Regions from separate parts of the Mycetocola sp. BIGb0189 genome, predicted to be linked through region 2. Evidence: riboswitches for the same ligand, from Rfam matches in the RefSeq annotation. Region 2 holds a riboswitch; the other holds the start of a gene.
The links. Region 2 has a riboswitch for thiamine pyrophosphate ahead of thiM (hydroxyethylthiazole kinase). Riboswitches for the same ligand answer to the same signal wherever they lie in the genome.
Positions count from the first base shown of each region.

Region 1: another riboswitch for thiamine pyrophosphate. It lies ahead of M2390_RS04915 (ECF transporter S component); the one in region 2 lies ahead of thiM (hydroxyethylthiazole kinase).

Region 1 is NZ_JANUED010000003.1:38,390-45,035, reverse strand. Features, by position in the region: gene M2390_RS04935 (hypothetical protein) at 1-964, shown strand, start outside; gene M2390_RS04930 (ATP-binding protein) at 991-1,515, opposite strand; gene M2390_RS04925 (energy-coupling factor transporter transmembrane protein EcfT) at 1,574-2,374, opposite strand; gene M2390_RS04920 (ABC transporter ATP-binding protein) at 2,371-3,849, opposite strand; gene M2390_RS04915 (ECF transporter S component) at 3,851-4,471, opposite strand; TPP riboswitch at 4,510-4,621, opposite strand; gene M2390_RS04910 (spore germination protein GerW family protein) at 4,681-5,025, opposite strand; gene M2390_RS04905 (transporter substrate-binding domain-containing protein) at 5,139-6,146, opposite strand; gene M2390_RS04900 (amino acid ABC transporter ATP-binding protein) at 6,228-6,646, opposite strand, start outside.
Region 2 is NZ_JANUED010000004.1:42,084-48,729, forward strand. Features, by position in the region: gene M2390_RS07240 (bifunctional hydroxymethylpyrimidine kinase/phosphomethylpyrimidine kinase) at 1-1,467, opposite strand, end outside; gene thiE (thiamine phosphate synthase) at 1,464-2,126, opposite strand; gene thiM (hydroxyethylthiazole kinase) at 2,123-2,932, opposite strand; TPP riboswitch at 2,924-3,015, opposite strand; gene M2390_RS07255 (UDP-glucose/GDP-mannose dehydrogenase family protein) at 3,073-4,398, opposite strand; gene M2390_RS07260 (thymidine kinase) at 4,395-5,021, opposite strand; gene M2390_RS07265 (malate:quinone oxidoreductase) at 5,081-6,559, opposite strand; gene M2390_RS07270 (diguanylate cyclase domain-containing protein) at 6,556-6,646, opposite strand, start outside.

The DNA of each region.
Region 1 (6,646 bases), on a different contig from region 2:
TGCCCAGCGGTATCCCCTCACCGAGGGTCCGGGGCAGAACATCACCATCAGCGAGGACAACTACAACGACTTTGTGGCGCGTGCGGGGGCCGGGGCCTCCACGGTGTCCTTCTATCCGGGGGATGTCTGGACCCAGCATTCGATGCTGCAGGCCATGCTCCTGGGCGGCAGCACCAACCACGCCGACGCCCTAGCCACCTGGGCCTACGGCTCGCGGGAGGGCTTTCTGGAGGCCGTCAAAGCCTGGGCGTCCAAGGAGGGCCTGACCAGCCTGGTCATCACCGATGCCGGCGGCGTCGACCTCGGCAACGTGGCCTCGGCTTCGGACCTGGCTCGGATTTCCGCGCTGGCGGCCGCGGATCCGGGGATTACCGCCGCGCTCACCGAGGTGCCCGATCCGCTGGCCCTTCAGCGCGGCATGTCGGTACCATCCGCCTATCTGCCCGATGCACACATCCAGGTCCTCTATCGCGGATACACCGACCGGACCGGCATCATCCTGCTGTTTGCACGCACCATGAAAACCGATGCCGGGGACTTCACCTTCGGGTCGGCCTCGCTGCGATCGGCCACCTGGAAAACCCTGGAAACGGAAACGCTCGCCCTGCTGGCCAGCGCCGATGCCGGGGTCACCGCCGCACCGGACCTGGCCACGGGCACGCCCCTGCTGAGTGTCTCCACCGCGTGGGAGCAAAAGGCCCGCGGGCTCTCGGGTGAAACCCCGGCCCGGCCGCACTGGGCCCAGACGGCGCCCAAACTCGATGTTTCGCCCGGAAAGATTCCGGTACCCGTGGCCGCCGGGACACCGGTGGGAACGGCGACCGTGCACTCAAGCGACCCGGACATTGCCGAGCAGAAGATCCCGGTGCTGCTGGATACCGAACTCACCGAACCGGACGTGCTGTGGCGACTGAGCCACCCGCTGCCGATGATCCAGGCGCTCTGGACGAAGTACGTGAAGTAGCGGGGACGCCCCGGAGGCCAGGACCGTTAGCCGCGTGAGGCCGGCGGCACCACGCGATCCGGCTCGGCGCTCAGCAGCAGATCGGCTCGGGCGCGCGGATTCCAGCGCGCCACATAGGTGTCAAAATCCGCCTGCCAGGCATCCCAGTGGGGAACGTATCCCTCCCCGTCACGGGCGAGGGCGCGTGCCTTGCGGAAGGTGTCCTCGGCGTCGATCCAGATTCCCAGGTCGGCCAGGTCCCCGGCGGGCCCCAACGTGCCGCAGCCCTCGATGACCAGCGGATTCCCGGGCTCGACCAGGGTCGCCGCGGTCACCACACCGCGTTCCCAGTCGTAGCCGTGCCAGAACCCGGGTTCGCCGCGGCGCAGCGGCGCCACCAGGTCTCGGGCCAGGGCCTCGGCGGCGGGCTCCAGGCCGTCCCAGCCGGGATACATCCAGTCCATTCGGATCAGGGTGGGTGTCCCCTCGGCCGGCCAGTGCGTGATCAGCTCATCGGCGAAGGTGGACTTCCCCGCACCGCTGGGCCCGTCAATCAGCAGAATCGGGTTCACACACCCGCCCAGGAGCGTGCGAACCCGATCGATCGCCTGCGGGGAGGCGGCCGCCGCCCTATCCAAAGAGGAAGTTCCAGTGGCCGGTCGCCACGCTTGTCCACACCACGATCACGCTGACCACAATACCAATCGCAAACAGCGCGAGGTCGGTGCGACCGAGGCGGGACTCCCGCGCCCAGGTGCGGGTGGTGGTGCCACCAAACCCGCGGGCCTCCATCGCCGTGGCCAGCTTGGTGCCGCGACGGATCGAGAGCACCAGCATCGCCAACGCCATGCCGGCAAAGCGACGGATCTTGCCCCGGTCGGCCACGCCGCGGGCGCGGCGGGCGAGTTCCAGCGCACGCCAGTCATCCAGGAACAGACCGATCATCCGAATCCCGGCCAGCGCCCCCAGCACAAAGCGGGCGGGAAGCTTGAGGATCTGCGCGAGCCCGTCGGCCAGATCGGTGGGGTCCACGGTCACAAACAGCACCACCGCGGGCAGCGCGATGGCCAGCACCCGCAGCACGGTGGCGATCGCGATCGTGATCGAGCCGTCGCTGATCTGCGCCAGTCCAAACTCCCAGTACACGGTCCCATCGGGCCGGCCGTAAAGCAGCATCGTGATGCCGGTCAGCGGCGCGGCGATCCACACCGGGAGCGTGCGCAGCCAAAACTGCCGCGGCGTCAGCCCGGCAAAGGGCAGCAGAATCGCCAGCGCGGCCAGCGCCGTGGCCGCCGAGACCCAGTCCAGGGTCAACAGCAGCACGATGGTCAGCGGAACCGGAACGATCAGCCGGGTCACCGCATTGGTCCGGTGGATCACCGCGGTACTGCGCGCGGTGAGTGCGGGGGCGGTTCCGGCGAGCGCGCTCATGCGGCCACCTCCGCGGATCCCGCCGTCAGGGTGAGGGTGCGATCGGCCAGGGCCGCCACAAACTCGGCATCGTGGCTGACGGTGATAATCGCCGAGCCCTCGGCGCGCAGCGCGCCGATCAGCTCGACCAGCCGCGCCCACGTTCCGGCATCCTGCCCAAAGGTGGGCTCATCCAGCACCAGAATGCTCGGCCGAGACACCAGAGCGGTCGCCACGGACAACCGGCGCTTCTCGCCTCCGGACAGGGTGAAGGGATGCGCGCGATCCAGTGCGCTCAGGCCCAGCCGGTCCAGAACGTCGGTGACACGCGCGTCCACCTCGGCCGGATCGAGCCCCAGAGCGCGCGGCCCGACCTCGAGCTCCCGTCGCACGGTGGTGGCCAAAAACTGGTGTTCGGGATCCTGAAACACGGTCCCGATGCGTTCGAGGAGCTGTGTGGACTTCCAGGCGATGGGTGAATCGCCGAGCCCGCGGTTCAGCTCCGCGGTGGCCCGCAGCTCACCGCCTTCGGGGCGCAGCAGACCCGCGAGGGTCAGCGCGAGGGTGGATTTACCGGCACCGTTCTCCCCGGTGATGGCCAGCACCTCCCCCGCACGCACGGTGGTGGTCACCGGGGATCCCACCGGAATCCCGCGCACCCGGGCGGTGACCAGGTTCCGGGCGTCCAGGAGATCGACCCCCGCGGGCTGCGCGGCGGGCAGTGACACACGGGGCGGATGGCCGGGAACCCAGACGCCCTCGCGCGCGAGTTCGGCACCGCGCTCGGAGAGCACCACATCCGGGTGTCCATCGGCGATCACCGCGCCCCCGGCGCCCAACACCACCACGCGATCTACCAGCGGCAGCCAGGTATCCACCCGGTGCTCGATCACCACGAAGGTGGCACCGGTCTGGTCAAGGACACGGCCCACGGCATCGCGCACCTCGGCGACGCCCACCGGATCCAGGTTTGCGGTGGGCTCATCCAACAGCAGCAGCCCCGGACGCATCGCAATCACCCCGGCGAGAGCCAGGCGCTGTTTCTGCCCGCCCGAGAGTGCCTGGGTTGAGCGATCGAGTGGGACATCCAGCCCCACCGCGTCGAGGGCCTCGCGCACGCGCACCCAGATTTCCTCGCGGGGAACCCCGAGGTTTTCGCAGCCAAAGGCCACATCGTCGCCCACCCGGGCGAGGATCATCTGCGAGTCGGGATCCTGCAGCAGCAGGCCGCTGCGGCCACGCTGATGCGCGGGGTCCTGCCCATCCACGGTCAGGCTGCCCTGCGTATCACCCTCATCGTCTCCGCCGAGGACACCCGCGAGCGCCTGCAGCAGGGTCGATTTTCCCGCACCCGAGGGGCCCAGGATCAGCACCCGCTCCCCCGGCGCAATATCCAGGGTCACGTTCTCCAACGCCCACGCGAGTCGGGAGGCGTGCCGCCAGCCCCAGTTCTGGATGCTGACGGCCGCCGGTACCACCGAAGTTGCCGAGGTCACGCTAAACCCGAACCCCCAGGCTGCGCCCCACCGCAAATCGGTTGAGCGCCCCGGTGGCCGCGAGGCCCTTGACCGCAAACCACACCAGCAGTCCCGCGATCAGCGCACCACCAATGATCTGAGCGCCCACATAGACGGTGATGAAACCCCAGCTGGCGCCCGGGCTCCAGAAGATGATCGAGTTGACCGCCCCGAAGATTCCCGCGGTGGCCCCGGCCAGCAGCGTAACCGGCAGGTTCCACACCCGGTAGGCGAAGAGCAGGAAGATGATTTCGGCACCGAGACCCTGAACCAGGCCCGCCTCAATCGTGGAGAAACCACCCCACTGGTTTCCCACCAGCGCCGAGACCAGTGCGGCGACGGTTTCCACATAGATGGCCGCGCCGGGCTTACGAATGACCAGCGCACCCAGCACACCACCGATGTACCAGACGGGTTCCAGGAGACCCTGGAATCCAGGCAGGACGGCCTCAAACGGGGCCTTGATCCCGCTCCAGCCGAGGTTGAACGCCACAAAAATCAGGGCGACGGCAACACCCAGGACGCTGGCCACAACGATGTCGACAACCCGCCAGCGGAAATTCAGACGCGGCGGAACCACTGCATTTTCTTTAATAGACACTGTGAACGTGCCCCTTTCTAATGAGAAATGGAGGCACGGGTTAGAGAAACTTATCCTCCCTGCGCTGGCATGATCCAGATCAGGTTTGACGGTCGAAGGTACGTACCTTCCTCTCAGCCCGGTGGATCCCGGACTCCCGTGTTACCCCGAGTATAGCGCGCGCCCGGCCCCACGCGGGGACCGGGCGTCACACGATACTTCGGGACAGGCTACTTCTTGAGCACCTTGATCAGCCGGGTGAGGATGCGACCAGCCACCCAGACCAGCGGGACCGAGACCACGATGGTCGCGAGCAGGTTGGGTTCAAAGCGCCAGCCGTTGCCGCTGCGCACGTACACACCCACGGGAACGGAGAGGCCGCCTCCGCCGCCCCCGCTGCCGGCCGGTTCCCCCTCGGTGCCCTCGGCGAATTCACCCTCCCCGGCGCCAAAACCAAAGCCGGTGAGCGCAACCGGGATCAGGGTTGCCCCCTCGACGGTGACCGGGTCACCATAGGAGGTTTGCACGCCCAGCTTCTGAAAACGGTCTGCGAGGTCCAACGCGATTTTCGTCATGCCCCCACGCTAGCGTGCTCGGCCGGATACGGATACCCCGATGCCGGTCTGTGTGGGTTCATGACACACGAAACCCCCACACCTGCACGGTATGGGGGTTCCGAATCCGGATGCTAGTTGTTGTCCAGCGGGAGTCCCGGCGGGTTCACCAGGGACTTCTTCACGGCCTCGTTTTTCAGGCCCCAGGCATCCAGCCACTGGCCGTACTGGCCGTTCTCGATCAGGTAGTTGATCGCGTCGGCGATGGGCTGAGCCAGTCCCGAGTCCTTCTTCACGGTGGCGGCGATCAGGCCCTCCAGGGTCTCCCCGGCCCCCGAGAAGATCCCGGCCGTACGGGTGGGGTTGGCGCTGCCCTCGGTGAGCTTATTGCCGTAGGCGATGCCCGGGTTCGGGCCGAAGTAGGCGTCGATCTTGCACGAGTTCAGCGCCAGGGTGGTGGCGTTGTTATCGGGGAAATAGGTGACCGTGAGGGTCTTGCCCTCGGCCTCCAGCTTGGTCTTCCACTCCAGCAGAATCTTCTCCTGGTTGGTGCCGGATCCCACGGCCACATTCAGGCCGTTGAGGTTTTCGAAGTTGTTATCAAACTCCCACTTATTGGAGGCCTTGACCTGGAAGGCGAGGTTGTCCCCGCGGTAGGAGGCGAAGTCGTACTTCTCCTTACGCTTTTCGGTGTCGGTGATGTTGGAGAATCCCACGTCGGTGGCACCGGTGTCGATGCCCACAAACAGGTTGTCCCAGGTGGCGTTTTTCACCTCGGGCTTGAGTCCGAAGACGCCGGCCACCAGGCGGCCCAGGTCGGGTTCGGCACCGGTCAGGGTTTCGTTATCATCGCCGGTGAATGCCAGCGGCGGGAAGCCCGAGGGCAGTGCGCCGATCCCGATGGTGAGCTTGCCCGAGTCGAGTACCTTCTTGGGCAGGGTCTTCCGGATCTCCTCTACGGCCGAAACCTTGATCTTGGTCTCGGTGCCGGCACCGTTGGAGAACGCGGCAACGGTCACGGTTCCGGTGTTGGCGGGGGCGGCTTCGGTGCTGCTGGAGCAGGCGGCAAGCCCGGCAAGCAGGGCGGCCGCGGCGGCGAGCGCGCCGAGGGTCTGGAGCCGCTTGGAGGTGATGATGGTCATGATGGTTCCTCTGTGATGGGTTCGGGTTAGGGGGTGTTTCGGGGCTGGGGTCGCGCTGTCCGGCGGTGCCGGTCGGGGCGGCTAGGCAAGAACCTTGCTCAGGAAGTCCTGGGTTCTGGAGTGTGCGGGGGCGGTCAGTACCTGCTCCGGGGAGCCCTCCTCGACGATGGCCCCCTCGTCCATGAAGACCACCCGGTCGGCCACCTCGCGGGCAAACCCGATCTCGTGGGTCACCACGATCAGGGTCTTGCCGCTGCCGGCCAGGGTGCGAATGACCGCAAGCACCTCGCCCACCAGCTCGGGATCCAGCGCCGAGGTAGGTTCGTCAAACAGGATCACGTCGGGATCCAGGGCCAGCGCGCGGGCGATGGCCACCCGCTGTTGCTGCCCGCCGGAGAGCTGACGGGGGTAGTTCGCCTCCTTATCGGAGAGGCCCACCCGGGCCAGCAGCGCACGGGCGGTCTTGCGGGCCTCGGCGGGTTTGATCCCCTGCGAGATCG
Region 2 (6,646 bases):
CTCGAAGGCCTCGAACATCCGCGCCCGCGTCTCCGGATCCGCCCGACGCACGGCCTCCCCCACATATCTGATGGCCGAGCGGGTCGAGCGGGCAAAAGCCTCATCGGCGTAGGTTTCCAGCCAGCTCGCATACGGGTGTTCGGGATGTGACTGCGCCACCAGGCGGGTCCCGATGTCCTGATAGAGCCAGTAGCAGGGCAGCACCGCGGCGATGATCACCGCGTAGTCCCCGCGCGCGGCTGCGGCCAACAGATGATCCACGTAGGCGATGGTCGCCGGAGCGGGCGGCGTGGAGAACACCTCGTCCTCGGGCAGCCAGCCCTGGTGAAGCTGGAGCTCTGCGGCGATCGCCCCGTTGGCACCGGCAGCCCAGAACGCCTGTTCTTCGGGGGTTGGAGCAAGCTTTGAGGCCTCGGCAAGCACTCGGGAGTAGTCCCGCAGGTAGAGCGCGTCCTGGGCCAGGTACCAGGTGAACGCGTCGCGATCGAGGGTTCCCGCACCAAGCTGCTCAACAAACGGGAGCGTGTTTGCCCGGTGCCGGATCGGGGCAATGGCCTGCCACCAGTCCTCGAGGTACTCACCGGCCGCACGCTCGGTAGCCAGGCCGCCGCGCGACCAGAGTCCGGCGAAGTGGGAGATCGGCCCGTGGCCCTCGCCCACGTGCAGGGAATCGGCGTGGGTGATCGACTCGGTCAGCCAGCGCTTGACCTCGGCGATGGCCGCAAGCCAGTCCCCGTCCGCGGCGATTCGAGTGGCCAGGGCCGCGGAGAGAGAACAGCCGGTTCCGTGGGTGTTTTCGGTGTGGATGCGCACACCCGAGAATTCCACCACACGCGCCCGCTCGGGCAGGGTGCCGGAGGCATCAACCAGGGCATCCGGAGCATGCGCCCCCTCCAGGTGTCCGCCCTTGGCGAGGACCCGTACGGCATAGCGCTCGGAGACGCGCAGCGCCTGCTCCAGGACACCCGGCCAGGTGGTGGCAGCGGGTTCCTCGGCGAGGATTGCCAGCTCGGGTATATTCGGGGTGATCAGGTGCGCCCGCGACAGCAGTCCGCGCAGCGCGGTCTCGGCTTCGGCCGCCAGGAGCCGGTCGCCGCTGGTCGCGATCATGACCGGATCGAGCACCACAAGCGGCGGGCGCACCTCATCCAGCCAGCGGGTGACGGTGTCGATCACCTCCGCGTCACCCAGCATCCCGATCTTCACAGCATCGATGACCACGTCATCCGAGACCGCATCCAGCTGCTCCCGCAGGAAGGCCACGGGCGGCACGTGCACGCTGCGCACACCCCGGGTGTTCTGAGCAACCAGCGCGGTGACCACGGCCATCCCGAAACCGCCGTTGGCGGCGATGGACTTGAGGTCGGCCTGGATGCCGGCCCCACCGGTGGGGTCGGTGCCGGCGATCGAGAGGACACGGACCGGACCGGAGCCCTCCGGATTCAGGTTGGCAACGTCCGCGCTCATGCCGCGGCTCCGTTCCAGGCTGCACGCAGCTCGCGGGCCGCTGCTTCGGGGTCGGGGACGGCACAGATCGCAGACACCAGCGCCGCACCCTCCAGGCCCGCCGCACGCAGGATCGGCAGATCCGCGGCGTGCAGCCCACCGATGGCCACCGCGGGCAACGGCGAAGCGGCGGAGAGTCGCGCAACCGCCGGGTGTCCCAGCCCGTCCGGCGCATCGGCCTTGGTGGTCGTGTTGTGCAGCGGTCCGATGCCGATGTGATCCACCACCCCCGAGGCCGCGGCGGCCGCGATCTCCTCGGGGGTACTGGCGGACAGCCCGAGAATCGCGTCGGTGCCGATCAGCGAACGGATCGCGGTCACCGGCAGATCGCTCTGCCCCACGTGCACGCCGGCCACCCGGGCCGCCCGCACCCGGGCGGCGAGAAACACGTCCACCCGGTCGTTGACAATCAGGGAAACATGCGCGGGCAGAGCCGCCGAGAGGGCCTCAACGTAGGCGAGGAAATCGCGGGCCGACGCGTCCTTTTCGCGCACCTGCACGGTGTTGACGCCCCCGGCTACCGCGGCCAGCACACCGCCCACGGGATCGTGTCCGGCGGCGCGCAGCTGGGCGGTATCGGTCACCAGGTAGACCGAGAGGTCGGGCTGGGGCAGGCTCATGCGATCACCATCCGAGCGGCGATGTGCGCGGATGAGACCTCGTCCAGGGCGTCCAGGAACGCGATCTGGAAGCTACCCGGCCGTGGTGCCCGCTCGGCGGCGAGTTCGGCGGCGATGTTGTAGGTGCTGACCGCGGCCACGGCCGCCACCAGCGGGTCCTCGTCCACCGAGGCGAAGGCCGCCAGGACCGCGCCCAGGGCGCATCCCCCGCCGGTGATCCGGGTTTGCAGCACATGACCGTTGGACAGGCGCACAAACCGCTCCCCGTCGGTGATCAGGTCGGTGGGCCCGGAGACCGCGAGGACCGCGCCTGTTCGACGGGCGAGTGCCACCGCGGCATCCCGCGCACTCTCGACCCCGTCGGTCGCGTCCACGCCGCGTCCGCCGGTGCCCGCCTCGGCCAGCGCCAGGATCTCCGAGGCGTTGCCGCGAATGATGGTGGGGCGAAGCTCGCGCAGCTCCAGTGCGAGGGCCGTACGGACCGGCAGAGCGCCGATGGCAACCGGATCAAGCACCCACGGGGTGCCCGCCTCGTTCGCGGCGCTCACGGCCTCCCGGGCGGCTTCACGCTGTTCGGGCACCGGGGTGCCGAGGTTGATCAGCAGGCCCTGGGCGATGCGGGCAAACGGACCGGCCTCGCCGACGATGTCACACATCGCCGGGGCCGCCCCGAGCGCCAGCAGCGCATTGGCGGTGAAATTAGTGACCACCGCATTGGTGATGCTCTGCACGAGCGGCGCGGTTTCACGCACCCGCTCGAGGGCGGTCTGGGTCTGGAAAATAAGGTTTTCTGGCGTGCGCGACATGCGCGACATCCCTTCGCTAGTACAAGCTAGATCAGGTTCGACGGGTGTAATCTCAGCCCCGGAGGGCACCCCGTGTCACGTGGTTTTCGGGTGTCACGCTATCACACCCGGCCGGGTTACCGGCGAATCGCGGCGGCCGCCTAGCGGCGGCCCAGCCCGTGATAGGCCCAGCCCGCGCCGCGCCAGGCCGCGCGGTCCAGGCAGTTGCGTCCGTCAATCACGATCGGAGCCTCCACGAGGGCCGCGGCAGCAACGGGATCCAGGTTTCTAAACTCGGACCACTCGGTGAGAACCAGCACCAGCTCGGCACCGCGCAGGGCCGCATCGGTGGAGGTCACATAGTTGAGTTCGGGGGTGTGCCGGCGGGCGGTTTCAACCGCCTGTGGATCGGTCGCGGTCACCACGGCACCGCGGGCGGCCAGGCGGGTCGCGATATCGAGGGCCGGTGAATCTCGGACGTCATCACTATCGGGCTTAAACGCCAGTCCCAACACCGTAATCCGGCGACCGGCGAGGTCTCCCAAGATCGCCTCGGCTCGCTCCACCACGTGGTCGCGACGACGCAGATTGATGGCGTCCACCTCGGCCAGGAAGCCCAGCGACTCCCCCACCCCGAGCTCATTGGCCCGCGCCGAGAACGCGCGGATATCCTTGGGCAGACAGCCGCCGCCGAAGCCGATGCCCGCACGCAGGAAACGTGATCCGATGCGGTTGTCGTACCCGATTGCGGTGGCCAAATCGCTCACGTCACCGCCGGTCACATCGGCGATTTCGGCCATCGCGTTGATGAAGGAAATCTTGGTGGCCAGGAACGCGTTGGCGGCGACCTTCACCAGCTCGGCGGTGGCAAAGTCGGTGACCACGAGCGGGGTCCCGGCGGCCAGTGCATCGGCGTAGACCTCGTCCAGCAGTTCGCGTCCGGGAGCGCTGACGCTCTCTCCCTCACGGACCAGGCTCTCGGCAGCAAACCCATACACCAGGCGATCCGGGCGCAGGGTGTCCTGAACCGCAAAGCCCTCGCGCAGGAACTCGGGGTTCCACGCCAGCTCGGCCCCGCGCTCCCGTACGCGCGCGACCAGCGTCTCCGCGGTGCCCACCGGCACGGTGGACTTGCCCACCACCAGGTCCCCCGGAGACAACCGGGGCAGCAGGGTGTCCAGGGCCGCGTGCAGGTAGCTCAGATCCGCGGCACCGCCATCGGCGGCCTGCGGGGTACCCACACCGAGGAAGTGCACGCGGGCCTCGCGCAGGAGCTCGGGATCGGTGGTGAACCGGAGGTTCCCGCTTGCGCCGGCCTCGGAGAGCAGCTCGGGCAGCCCGGGCTCATAGAAGGGTGCACGGCCGGCAGCCAACGAGGCAATCTTCTCGGCGTCCACGTCCAGGCCGACCACCTCGTGACCGAGGGTCGCCATCGCGGCGGCGTGAACCGCGCCCAGGTATCCGCATCCGATAACCGAAATCTTCATCGGGCCAGCTCCGTTTCATTCAGCTCACGTACGAGAGTGGGCATCTTGCCGCCGCACTCGGTGAGATAACAGTTTCCGCACAGGGATTCGTAGCCGGCCTCGGTGCCGTCAATCACCACCTGCTCGCCGGAAAAGACGAAGCGGCCGTTCTCGATGCGCGCATTGAAGAGCGCCTTGCGCCCGCAACGGCAGATGGTCTTGAGTTCCTCGATGCTGTGAGCAATCTCCAGCAGGCGACGCGATCCGGGGAAGGCCACGGTTTGGAAATCGGTGCGGATGCCGTAGGCGAGCACCGGGACATCCTCCAGCAGCGCGATCTCCAGCAGCGCATCAATCTGCGTGGTCTCCAGGAACTGCGCCTCATCCACCAGCAGCGCGTGCACGGGCTCGCCGCCGCGCGCGCGAGCAAACAGCTCGTGCACATCGGTGCCCCCACCGATCAAAAAATCGGTCTGCCGGCTCACGCCTAAACGACTACTAATCGCGCCATCGGCCTTGGTATCGATGCCCGGCTTTGCCAGCAGCACACGATGCCCGCGCTCCTCATAGTTAAATGCGGCCTGCAGCAGGGCGGTGCTCTTGCCCGAGTTCATCGCCCCGTAGCGGAAATACAGTTTCGCCATTGGACCAGTCTAAGCGAGCCGGGGCATCCGCTGCCCCGGCTCGCTCACAGCGGGGACGCCTAGAGCTCGATCTGTAGGACCTCGGCGGTCTCGGCCAGCACCGCGCGGGCGCGGTCGGGATCGTCGTTGAGGTTGGTGCCGAGGGTCGGGATCATCCGGGTCAGTTCACGTTCCCAGCCCGAGTACTCGTTCGGGAAGCAGCGCTTGAGCAGATCGATCATGATCGGCACGGCGGTGGAGGCCCCCGGTGAGGCGCCCAGCAGACCCGCGATTGAGCCGTCTCCGGCGGCGATCAGCTCGGTGCCGAACTGCAGGATGCCACCCTTTTTCGGATCCTTCTTGATGACCTGGGCGCGCTGACCGGCCACGATCAGGTGCCAGTCCTTGGCCTCGGCGGTGGGCATAAACTCACGCAGCGCGGCGAGCTTCTTGGCCCGCGAGGCCGTCAACTCCTTGAGCAGGTACGAGATCAGCGAGGGGTTGTCCTTGGCGACCGCGAGCATCGGGATGATGTTGCCCGGACGCAGCTGGGTGATCAGGTCCCACAGGTTCCCGTTTTTCAGGAACTTGGGGCTGAATCCGGCATACGGCCCAAACAGCAGGCTCGACTGGCCGTCCACCACGCGCGCATCCAGGTGCGGCACCGACATCGGCGGGGCACCCACCGCGGCCTGGCTGTACACCTTGGCCGAGTGCTGGGCGACAATCTCGGGGTTGTCGGTCCGCAGGAACGCCCCGGAAATCGGGAAGACTCCGTAGCCCTTGATCTCGGGGATGCCCGACTTCTGCAGCAGCTTGAGCGCCCATCCGCCGGCACCCACAAACACAAACTTGGCGTTGATCTCACGCGGGGTGCGACCCACCAGATCACGCGAGCGGATGCGCCAGGTCCCATCGGCCAGCTTCTTCAGCCCGCGCACCTCGTGGTTGAGGCGCAGCTTGGCGCCCGAGGTCACCGCGGCGTCCATCAGTTCATGGGTCAGCGCGCCGAAGTCCACGTCGGTTCCGGCGCTCATCCGAGTGGCCGCATATGTATCGCCGGCCAGACGCTTTGTCATCAGCAGGGGCGCCCACTGATTGATCTGGCGCGTGTCGGTGGAGTATTCCATGGTCTGGAACAGCGGCTCGTTACGCAGCGCCTCGAAGCGCTTACGCAGGTACTCCACGTCCTTCTCGCCGTGGACAAAGGTCATGTGCGGGGCCGTGTTGATGAACGTGTTCGGGTCGTGCAGCACACCCTCACGCACCAGGTGCGCCCAGAACTGCCGGGACACCTGGAACTGCTCGTTGATCTGCAGCGCCTTGGCCGGATTGACGGTGCCATCCGGGGCCTCGGGCATGTAGTTCAGCTCACACATGGCCGCATGGCCGGTGCCCGCGTTGTTCCACGGGTTGGAGCTCTCCTGGGCGACATCGCCCAGACGCTCATAGATTTCGATTGACCAGTCCGGCTGCAACCGGGAAATAAGAGTAGCCAACGTTGCGCTCATGATACCGCCGCCGATAAGAGCCACGTCGACCGGCTGTGAAGTCGTCATGAGGCTAGCTTATGCCCCAACGCATCAACCCGCGAACCGTCCCGGGCAACCCGCACCTCGGCGATCACGTTTCCCGCGTCGGCACGT